Regions from separate parts of the Spirillospora sp. NPDC029432 genome, predicted to be linked through region 3. Evidence: riboswitches for the same ligand, from Rfam matches in the RefSeq annotation. Region 3 holds a riboswitch; each other region holds the start of a gene.

Region 1 (3,262 bases), on a different contig from region 3:
GCTGCGGCGCCGGGCGCTGTGGTTCGGCGCGTACGTGCGCGGCTCGCGCCCCGACGACCAGCTGCGCGACCTGCTGGAGCGCTTCGCGCCCGCGCTGTCGCCGTGGACCCGCTGCACCGCCTGCAACGGCGTGCTGGCGCAGGTGGGCAAGGAGGAGGTCGAGCGGCAGCTGGCCGACGGCACCCGCCGCAGCTACGACGTGTACGGGCGCTGTACCGACTGCGGCCAGGTCTACTGGCGCGGCGCGCACGGCGGCCATCTGGAGCGGATCGTCGAGGACGCGGCGGCCGTCGTGGCGGCGGCCGGGACGGCCGGAGCCGCGCCCGGCTCGGCGCGGAGCGCGGCCTCCTGAGACGCTCGGCCCGCCCGTCCGGCATGATGCCGGGCAGAGAGGGGCTGGTCACGATCAACGTAGTGGTGGGCGCGGCGATCATTTCCGGGGGGCGGCTGCTGGCCGCGCAGCGGGCCGAGCCGGCGGCGCTGGCCGGCGGCTGGGAGTTCCCCGGCGGCAAGGTCGATCCCGGCGAGACGGACGAGGACGCCCTCGTCCGCGAGTGCCACGAGGAGCTGGGCGTCAAGGTCGCCCTGGCCGAGCGGATCGGCGGCGACTGGCCGCTGGTGCTGGGCGGCGTGCTGCGGGTGTGGACCGCCGCGGTCGTCGAGGGCGAGGCGCGCGCGCTGGAGCACCTCGCCCTGCGGTGGCTGGGCCCGGACGAGCTGTACGACGTCGCGTGGCTCCCCGCGGACCTGCCCATCGTCGAGGCCGTACGGCCGCATCTGGGCGGCTGACGGCCTCGCGGGGGCGGTGGGGCCGGGTGGGACCGGCGGGCCCGCGCCGGCCCGCCGGCCGGTCTCAGGAGATCCGGTTGGCGCCCGCGTAGTCGGAGCGGTCCGACATTTTCGAGATCTTCACCACATCGCCGGTCTGCGGGGCGTGCAGGTACTTGCCGTCGCTGAGGTAGATCCCCATGTGGTGCAGGCTGGAGCCGAAGTAGACCAGGTCGCCGGACCGCAGCTCGCCCTTGCTCACTTTCCGGCCCTCGCCGTACAGGGCGCCGGTGTAGTGGGGCAGGCCGGGCTTGCCGACCTTCCCGTACGCCCAGACGACCAGGCCCGAGCAGTCGAAGCTGCTGGGGCCCGCGGCGGCCCATACGTACGGGCTGCCGATCTTGGTGAGCGCCTTGCGGGCCATCTTGGCGGGCAGGTCGGAGCCCTTCACGGTCGCCTTGAGCCCGGTCTTGGGGTCCTTGACCCGGGTGGTGGTCAGCTTGTCCAGCTGCTTGACGACCTCGGTGACCTTGGCCTTGGCCGCCCCGCGCGCCTGCTGGGCCTTCGTCGCGGCCTGCTGGACGCGGGCCGTCTCGGCCTTGGCCGCGTTCTGCGCCCGGGTGGCCTGGTCGATCTGCGCCTGGAGCCGGTTCACGGCGGCGGCGCGGCTCTGCGCCAGGTACGCCGACGCGGACAGCCCGGAGGTGTCGGTGCCGGCGCCGTAGAACATGTCCGAGCCGCCCGCCATGTAGTTGGCGGCGGCGAGCCGGCCGAGCTCCTCGCGGGCGGGCGCGGCCTGCTGCTGGAGGCGCGCGGCCGTCTGCGCGGCGGTCCGCTCGGCCCGCTGGGCGGCCTTGAGGTCGACGCGGGTCTTGTTGTACGCCTCGGTCAGCTTCTCGGCCTCGGTGTTCAGCGCGTCCAGCCGCTTGCGGAGCTCGCTCTCGGACGGCTTGGGCTGCGCGGCGGGGGTGGCCGCGGCCCGTACGGCCGGGGGCGCGATCGTGGGTGCGGCCGCCGGGTGCACGGCGGCCTCCGCGGCGATCGGGGTCAGCGCGCCGAACGCGACGACCGTGGCAGCGGTGAGGGAGGGCACGGCGAAGCCGCGCCGTTCGCGAGCCGGTGACAAACCGGTGAACTCCTCTCCTTGGCCGCCTACCGGGTTAGCTGACGGGTTCGGGCCAGGAGTCGCCCTACGGCGCGCGGGGGTGCGCGCCGATTCACCCCAGGGGGCCTGGGTCCCCGGTTCCCCCGGAGGGGATTCGGCGGTCTCCGGCCGTCGTCCCGGGGGGCGGGACTCGGAACGACCGGATTACGGGAGAGTACAAAGTCCGGGCAAAGTTGGCCAAATAGCAAGATGTGCGGCGCGCGGGAAGACGTGGGCGGGCCGTCGACGTTGAACGCCCAGTAGAATCGAAAGAGTCGCAGTCTGCGGCGGAACCCCACACTCTCACCCAAGGCGAGACCGCATGCCCATCTCCACGCGTGACGACCTCCGGAACGTCGCGATCGTCGCCCACGTCGACCACGGGAAGACGACGCTGGTCGACGCCATGCTCTGGCAGTCCGGGGCGTTCCGCGACAACCAGGACGTGGACGACCGCGTCATGGACTCCGGCGACCTGGAGCGTGAGAAGGGCATCACGATCCTGGCCAAGAACACCGCCGTCCGGCACGCCGGGATGACGATCAACATCATCGACACCCCCGGCCACGCCGACTTCGGCGGCGAGGTCGAGCGCGGCCTGTCCATGGTCGACGGCGTCGTGCTGCTGGTGGACGCCAGCGAGGGCCCGCTCCCGCAGACCCGGTTCGTGCTGCGCAAGGCGCTGGCCGCGAAGCTGCCGGTGATCCTGGTCGTCAACAAGACCGACCGGCCGGACGCCCGCATCGACGAGGTCGTCGACGAGACGTACGAGCTGTTCATGGACCTCGACGCCGAAGAGGACCAGATCGACTTCCCGATCGTCTACGCCTCCGGCCGCGCCGGCCGCGCGTCCCTCACCAAGCCCGAGAACGGCGGGATGCCCGACAGCGAGGACCTCGAGCCGCTGTTCGACATCATCAAGCAGACGATCCCGGCCCCCTCGTACGACCCCGACGCCCCGCTCCAGGCGCACGTCACCAACCTGGACGCCTCCAGCTACCTCGGCCGCATCGCGCTGTGCCGGGTGCACTCCGGGATCATCAAGAAGGGCCAGTCGGTCGCCTGGTGCAAGCGCGACGGCAGCGTCGAGCGCGTCCGCATCAGCGAGCTGATGATGACCGAGGCGCTCACCCGCAAGCCCGCCGACGAGGCCGGGCCCGGCGACATCATCGCGCTGGCCGGCATCGCCGACATCATGATCGGCGAGACCCTCGCCGACCCCGACGACCCGCGCCCGCTGCCGCTGATCACGGTGGACGAGCCGGCGATCTCGATGACGATCGGCACCAACACCAGCCCGCTCGCCGGCCGCGAGAAGGGCACCAAGGTCACCGCCCGGCTCGTCAAGGA
Region 2 (3,262 bases), on a different contig from region 3:
GCCAGCTCCACGCCGGTGTTGCGGGGGCGGCCGCAGCCGCCGGAGTTCTCCGGCAGGTGGACGGCCCGGACCCGGCCCGGGTGCGCCGCCGCGAACCGGTCGGCGGCCTCGCCCGTCCCGTCGGTGCTGGCGTCGTCGACGATCACCACCTCGACGCCGCCGAGCGTCTGGCCCAGGGCCGAGCGGACGGCGCGCGGCAGCCGTCCGGCGTCGTTGTAGGCGATCACTACGACACTGACGTCCGGCCGGACCCGCATCCCATCCCCTTTCAGACGTTCCGGGACAGTGATTTCCAGCCAGGTCCATCACCGGGTCGACACGGGATCAAGTGGACGTCAATATTCACGGATTCTCGTGTTCTGTCCCGGAACGCTCGGAAGCCCGGAGAACGCGCCGAGGGCGCCCGCACCAGGTGCGGACGCCCTCGGACCAGGGGTTGTGCGGGAGTGGCTCAGCTGTTCCGGTAGTCGGGGTAGCCGTAGCCGACGATCTGCGACTTCTGCCGCGTCTTCTCCTTCACGGCGTTGCCGGTGTTGCCCTCGACGGTGTCGACGGTGCCGTCGCCGTTGTCCTTGACGACAAGGCCGACGTGCTCGATCGAGTTGATGCCGCCGCCGTTCCAGGAGAAGAACACCACGGCGCCGGGCTTGGCCTCGTGGCCCCAGCGGCCGGTCTTCTTGAACCACTTGGCGTGCTCGACGGTGTAGGCGTCCCAGCCCATGCCCTTGACGCCGGTCTGCGCGCCGACCCAGGACACGAACATGTTGCACCACTGCGCGCCGTTGTAGCTGGACACGTTGCCGCCGTCGCGCGCGGCGGTCAGCTTGGCGTTGTCGGTGCCCACGTACCAGTCGTGGAACTTGGTCTGGCCGCCCTTGCCCTCGCTGATCCCGACCTGCTTCTTGGCCAGGGAGATCACTTCCTTGGCGGTGGCGGAGTTGGCGTTGGCGGTGGCCTTCTTGGCGGAACCGGCCTTCTTCTGGGCGTCGGCGGCCTTGCCGGCGACGGTCCCGGTGGCCTTCTGGGCCTCGCTTCCGGTCACCTGCTCGGGCTGGACGGCGGTGTGGCCGGCCTTGCCGACGCCGGCGACACCGGCGACGGTCTGGACCTCGGCGCCCGAGGCGCCGGTGGAGGCCGCGGCGCCCACGGCCGAGCCGAGGGCGAGCACGCCCAGGGCGGCGCCGCCGGCCACACCGGCCGCGGCACGGCCCCGAAGGGCGAAGGTCTGGGTGGTCAGCTCGCTCGCACGGGTACGAAGGTCGGCGAGCAGAGCGGGAGAGATACGGAACGACACAGCAGGGGTCTCCTGATTTCTTCCATGGCCGCCTACCGGGTTAGCTGTCGGATTCGGGCGTGGAAGTCGCCCTACAGCGCACGCGGACGTGCACCGATTCACCCCAGATGGTTGGGTCCCCGGCTCCAGGCGCCGCTTTCGGCGCGGAACGGACTCGGCGGTCCGGCGGCCGTTCAGGGGCCACCGGCACTGCGATCAGATGGATGGACGGTTCGCGCGGGTCTTGATCCGCACACGCGACCGCGTTCGGCGGGATCCGGCCCGGTCGGCTCGGCCCGCCTGCCAATGGCGACGCATGGGGCGCATCGCCCAGAGGTGGTCAGAAGGTATCAAACTTCTAGCTCGTGGCAAATCCGGTGCAAAGCACGCGGACACAGGTTCAAAACCACACGAACCCCGCATCTCTTCCCGACATCGGGGAACGATTCGGACTCTCGTGTCCGATCGACCCGTACGCACCGGGAGGGGAACGCGGCGATGCTGCCGGATCTGGGGTTGTTGGCGATCGCTCTGCTGGGCCTCGCGGGACTGGCCGTGCTGGCCCTCGCGCTCTGCGTGGCCGGGGGCCTGCGGCTGGCCCGCTCCCTCGCCGAACGGGTCCCCGTACGGCCCGACGGGGCCCCGCTCCCGATGCGCCGCCCAGCCCCGAAGGAACGCGCGACGAGCGGCCGCATGGGCACGGCCCGCTAGCCGAGCAGGGCAGGCAAAACCCCGCCTCTACACCGTCTCACCTGCGCCTTCAGCGACAAAGGCCACACCAAGGCCGAGTCACGAGCGCCGTGAGACGTGCCTCACACGCGCACCCACACCCCGCTCCCAAGCCGCACCCGAAAGTGACCCGGGTCACGGCCCGGTGGCGGCCTCCGCGCCGGCGGCTCCGGCGGCGGCCGGGGCAGCGCCCGCGATGGCGCCGGCCAGGACGAGCCGCCCGGCGGTGGTGACCATGGCGACGACCTCGTCCACCGGGGTCCGCAGCGAGGTCAGGCTGACCAGGGCGGCCAGCAGCACGTGGCCGAGGACGACCTCGACCTCGTCCCGCTCGGGCACCGGGTCGCCGATCGCGGCGGCCAGCCGGTCCCGCAGGGTCATGAACAGCACCAGCCGGTCGTCCTCGACCGAGGAGTCCTCGGACGTCACCGCCTGGACGATCGCCGACGTGAGCGGGATCTCCTCGGCCCCGACCCGGATGATCCGCTCCAGCAGCGCGGTGAGCCGCTCGACCGGGGTGTCGCCGACCGCGAGCGAGTCGATGTCGTCGGTGACCTGGTGCACCCAGTCGCCCGCCACCTCGGTGATCAGGTGGTCCTTGGTGGCGAAGTAGCGGTAGACCGTGGCCCTGGCCACACCGGCGCGGTCGGCCACGTCGTGCATGGTCACGGCCGGGTAGCCGCCCTCCAGCGCCAGCAGCCGGGCGGCGTCGACCAGCCGTTCCCGGCGGGCCTGCTGCTCCTTGCTCAGCGTCCGGGTCACGGTGAACCGCGCATCGCCGCTCAACGCGCCTCCTTCGGGATGGCCGATCGGGTGACGGACGCCATCTTCTCGCACATCCGTTCCCATCGCGCGCCGGGCACGGGCGGGCGGGCGCGCGGGGCCTTGTCCGCCGCGCCGCCCGCGGGCGAGGATGCATCCAGAAGATCGTTCTTCGCCCTATCGCTTGCTTGGTTGTGACGCTAGTCTAGACACCCGTCTCCGAACGGAGCCGCCGATGGACCTGCACGAGGCCCTCTACACCACCCGCGCCATGCGCAGGGTCCGCCCCGACCCGGTGCCGCTGGAGGTGCAGCGCCGGATCATGGACGCCGCCGTGCGCGCGCCCAGCGGCGGGAACGCCCAGGACTGGCGGTTCCTGCTCGTCGACGACCCCGGCGCCAAGGGCCGGCTCGGGCCGCTGTACCGGGACTCCATCGACCAGCTCTGGAAGACCGTCTACAAGGACCGGCTGGAGACCGCCTGCGCCGCCCCCGAGGA
Region 3 (3,262 bases):
GCAGAACGGCTGCACGGGCACGCTCGCGTTCGCCCGCGGGACCAACCGGCAGCTGCACATGTCGCTGACCATCGCCAAGCCCTGCACGGCCGGTGACGTGCTGGTGAGCCGGCAGCCGGACGGGTCGCTGCAGTACGTGTGGTCGGCGCCGGGCAGCTCCCAGGTGGGCTACCAGGGCAAGCTCAGCCGCGACTGAACCGCGAGCCCCTTCCTGGCCTGATTCGGTCGGCGTAGCCGAAATGCCGGATTTAAAGGCTATGTCCAGCAGAGATCCAATAAAGTACCTCCGCCCAGGGTCGCCTCGACCCCGGCCGCGGGCGCCGTGCGCGGCCCCCGCGTGAGAGAAGGAGAGCTCTTGCGGACTTTCCCCCGAAGGGTGCTCATCATCGGCGCGGTCGCCGCGACCGGTACCGCCGCCACCCTGCCCGCCTTCGCCGCCGCCCCCCAGGCGCCGCCCGTCCCGGTGGCCGCGGCGCAGGGCACCCCGGCCCCGGGCCGGTACATCGTCACCATGAAGTCGGGCTCGTCGCCGGCCGGCGCGGCCGCGCGGGTCAAGGCCGCGAAGGTGCAGCGGTACGACCGCGTCCTCAACGGCTTCGCCGCCAAGCTGAGCACGTCCCAGCTCGACCGGCTGCGCCGCGACCCCGCGGTCGCCGCGATCGAGCAGGACCAGATCGTCCGGGCGTCCACCACGCAGAAGTCCCCGGTGTGGGGGCTGGACCGGATCGACCAGCGCAAGAAGACGCTGTCGAAGACGTACACGTACAAGTCGACCGGTTCGGGCGTCAACGCGTACGTCATCGACTCCGGGCTCGCCCACTCCCACCCGCAGTTCGGCGGGCGCGCCTCGATGGTCTGGGTCGCCCCCGAGTTCAACGGCGACGGCTGGGACCACAACGGCCACGGGACGCACGTGGCCGGGACGATCGGCTCCGCGACGTACGGCGTGGCCAAGAACGTCAGGCTGCGCGGCCTGCGCGTGCTGGACGCCGACGGCTACGGCTACGTCTCGACGATCGTGGCCGCCGTCGAGTGGCTGCAGAAGAACGCGGCGAAGCCCGCGGTCGCCAACATGTCGATCGGCGGCGGCAAGTCGGCGGCGCTGAACGCGGCGGTGGAGAAGCTCTCCCGGTCCGGCGTGTTCACCACGGTCGCGGCCGGCAACGAGGGCCAGGACGCCTGCAAGACGTCCCCGTCCAGCGCCGGCTGGGTCATGGCGGTCGGCGCGACGACCATCCACGACAACCGCGCCACCTGGTCGAACTACGGCAAGTGCCTGGACATCCTGGCGCCGGGCTACGGGATCACCTCGACCTGGCCGGGCGGCGGCAAGTCCACGCTGAGCGGCACGTCGATGGCCGCCCCGCACGTCAGCGGGGTCGCGGCCCTGTACCTGGCCGGGAAGAGGACCGCCACTTTCCCGCAGGTGCAGAAATGGCTGAACGACAACTCGACAAAGGGACAAATCGGTCGTCTTGGGAGCGGAACGCCCAACCGGCTGCTCTACAAGTCGGGTCTGTGAGTCGCGTCACGTAAGATGGCCCGGCTCCCAGCGGGGGGCCGGGCCCGGCGGGCGGATGAACCATTCCACTGTCCCCACCGTTTAATCTTGGCGAGGATCCGATTGGTTCCGAACAGTTCGTTATTGTTCGGTCGGTGACTCGCCCTGGGCCCCGGGGTGGGCCGGCCGAACCGGCCTAATCCCGGCGCGTCCCCCCGCGTCCGGGAACCGGGGACCCAAACGCCGGCGGGTCCGGGCTTCACGCCCGGCACGCGCCGGCCGGGGTGAATTCACCGCCCGCCACCAGCGGACGGTGATAGGGCTGCTCCCGGCCCGAACCCGTCAGCTAACCCGGTAGGCGATCGAGGAGAGGAGAGGACGTGGAGACCCCCAACTCCACCCGCCGGTGGCACGCTCGGCTGCGGCGCCCCGCCTTGGCACTCGTGGCGCTCGCCGGTGCCCTGCCGCTGACCGCGGGCACCGTGCCCGCGGCCCATGCCGACCCCGGCGACTCCGGACGCATCAGCAAGTACAACCGCCAGATCGCGAGACTGGAGAAGGCGTACGGCGGCGACCTGGCGAAGCTCAAGGACGCCCAGTACGGCGTCAAGAAGGCCCAGGAGAAGTCCAAGGACCTCCAGGCCGACCTCCGCGTCGCCCGGGGCCTGGTCGCCCAGCTGGCGGCCAACCAGTACATGAGCGGCGGCACCGACCCCAGCGTCACCGTACTGGCCGCCGACGACCCGTCCAACGCGCTCAGCAACATGAGCCTGGCCAGCCACGTCGCGCAGAACCAGTCCAACAAGGTCCAGCAGATCCAGAAGCTGGTGAACGAGCAGGAGAAGGCCCGCAAGGAGTACGAGGCCAAGATCAAGGGCCTGGAGAAGGAGATCAAGGACCTCCTCGGCCAGAAGTCCAAGATCCAGGCGCTGGTGAAGAAGTACAAGCCCGAGTCCCCGAGCGTGGGCATGGGCGGCGTCACGCCCCGGATGCTCAAGGTCAAGAACACCCTGGACATCGAGTTCGGCCCGTTCCCGACCATCGGCTGCGTCCGCAGCACCGGCGACCCGCAGGACCACGGCACCGGCCACGCCTGCGACTTCATGGTCAGTACCGGCGGCTCCTCACCGTCCGCCAGCGGCCGCTCCCAGGGCGACCGCACCGCCAACTACGCGATCGCCAACGCCAACAAGCTCGGCATCAAGTACGTCATCTGGCGCCAGCGCATCTACGACATGCGCAGCCCCGGCTGGCGGATGATGGAGAACCGCGGCGGCATCACCGCCAACCACTACGACCACGTACACATTTCGGTCTTCTAGCCGTTTCCCTGCCAGTGCGGGGTCGAAGCGGCGGGCCGGGCCGTGGCGTGCCTACCTCGACTTGCGTCCGCGGCGGGTGATCCAGGCGAAGACGGCCTGGGAGATCCTCACGATGAAGGAGGGGTCTCCGCCGCCGGACAGCGACTGGGTGCCGAGGAACTTCGCGTTCGGGTTCTGGCGTCCCTCGTACTCGGCGTTGCTCTGCCCAGGAAGGCGCTTCTCGGGTGGGGGCATCGTTCCTCCAGCAGTGTCGCCGAGTCTGCCTCACGGTAAAGGCGTCGGTTGCGGCGTGGCGATACCCAGCGCATGCCGACCGGTCGCGAGGCCAGGTCCGGCCGTCCGGCTCGTCGCGTGCCCTAGGGGCCATGCCGGCACCGTACGGCAACGGTCCGGTCGCGGTATTTTCCCGGCATGTCGCATCGCGTGATCTTCGAGCTGG

Evidence for each region. Region 3 has a riboswitch for cyclic di-AMP ahead of AB0881_RS05440 (DUF4200 domain-containing protein). Riboswitches for the same ligand answer to the same signal wherever they lie in the genome.
Region 1: another riboswitch for cyclic di-AMP. It lies ahead of AB0881_RS37690 (C40 family peptidase); the one in region 3 lies ahead of AB0881_RS05440 (DUF4200 domain-containing protein).
Region 2: another riboswitch for cyclic di-AMP. It lies ahead of AB0881_RS30455 (CHAP domain-containing protein); the one in region 3 lies ahead of AB0881_RS05440 (DUF4200 domain-containing protein).

Annotation. Positions count from the first base shown of each region.
Region 1 covers NZ_JBEZWH010000088.1:994-4,255, reverse strand. The annotation lists gene AB0881_RS37700 (Mut7-C RNAse domain-containing protein) at 1-352, shown strand, start outside; gene AB0881_RS37695 ((deoxy)nucleoside triphosphate pyrophosphohydrolase) at 379-789, shown strand; gene AB0881_RS37690 (C40 family peptidase) at 854-1,894, opposite strand; cyclic di-AMP (ydaO/yuaA leader) riboswitch at 1,902-2,043, opposite strand; gene typA (translational GTPase TypA) at 2,235-3,262, shown strand, end outside.
Region 2 covers NZ_JBEZWH010000051.1:50,322-53,583, forward strand. The annotation lists gene AB0881_RS30450 (CDP-glycerol glycerophosphotransferase family protein) at 1-257, opposite strand, end outside; gene AB0881_RS30455 (CHAP domain-containing protein) at 452-1,294, opposite strand; cyclic di-AMP (ydaO/yuaA leader) riboswitch at 1,309-1,448, opposite strand; gene AB0881_RS30460 (hypothetical protein) at 1,772-1,984, shown strand; gene AB0881_RS30465 (TetR/AcrR family transcriptional regulator) at 2,138-2,788, opposite strand; gene AB0881_RS30470 (nitroreductase family protein) at 3,000-3,262, shown strand, end outside.
Region 3 covers NZ_JBEZWH010000005.1:76,039-79,300, reverse strand. The annotation lists gene AB0881_RS05450 (serine/threonine-protein kinase) at 1-196, shown strand, start outside; gene AB0881_RS05445 (S8 family peptidase) at 356-1,522, shown strand; cyclic di-AMP (ydaO/yuaA leader) riboswitch at 1,685-1,878, shown strand; gene AB0881_RS05440 (DUF4200 domain-containing protein) at 1,882-2,823, shown strand; gene AB0881_RS05435 (hypothetical protein) at 2,875-3,057, opposite strand; gene AB0881_RS05430 (hypothetical protein) at 3,235-3,262, shown strand, end outside.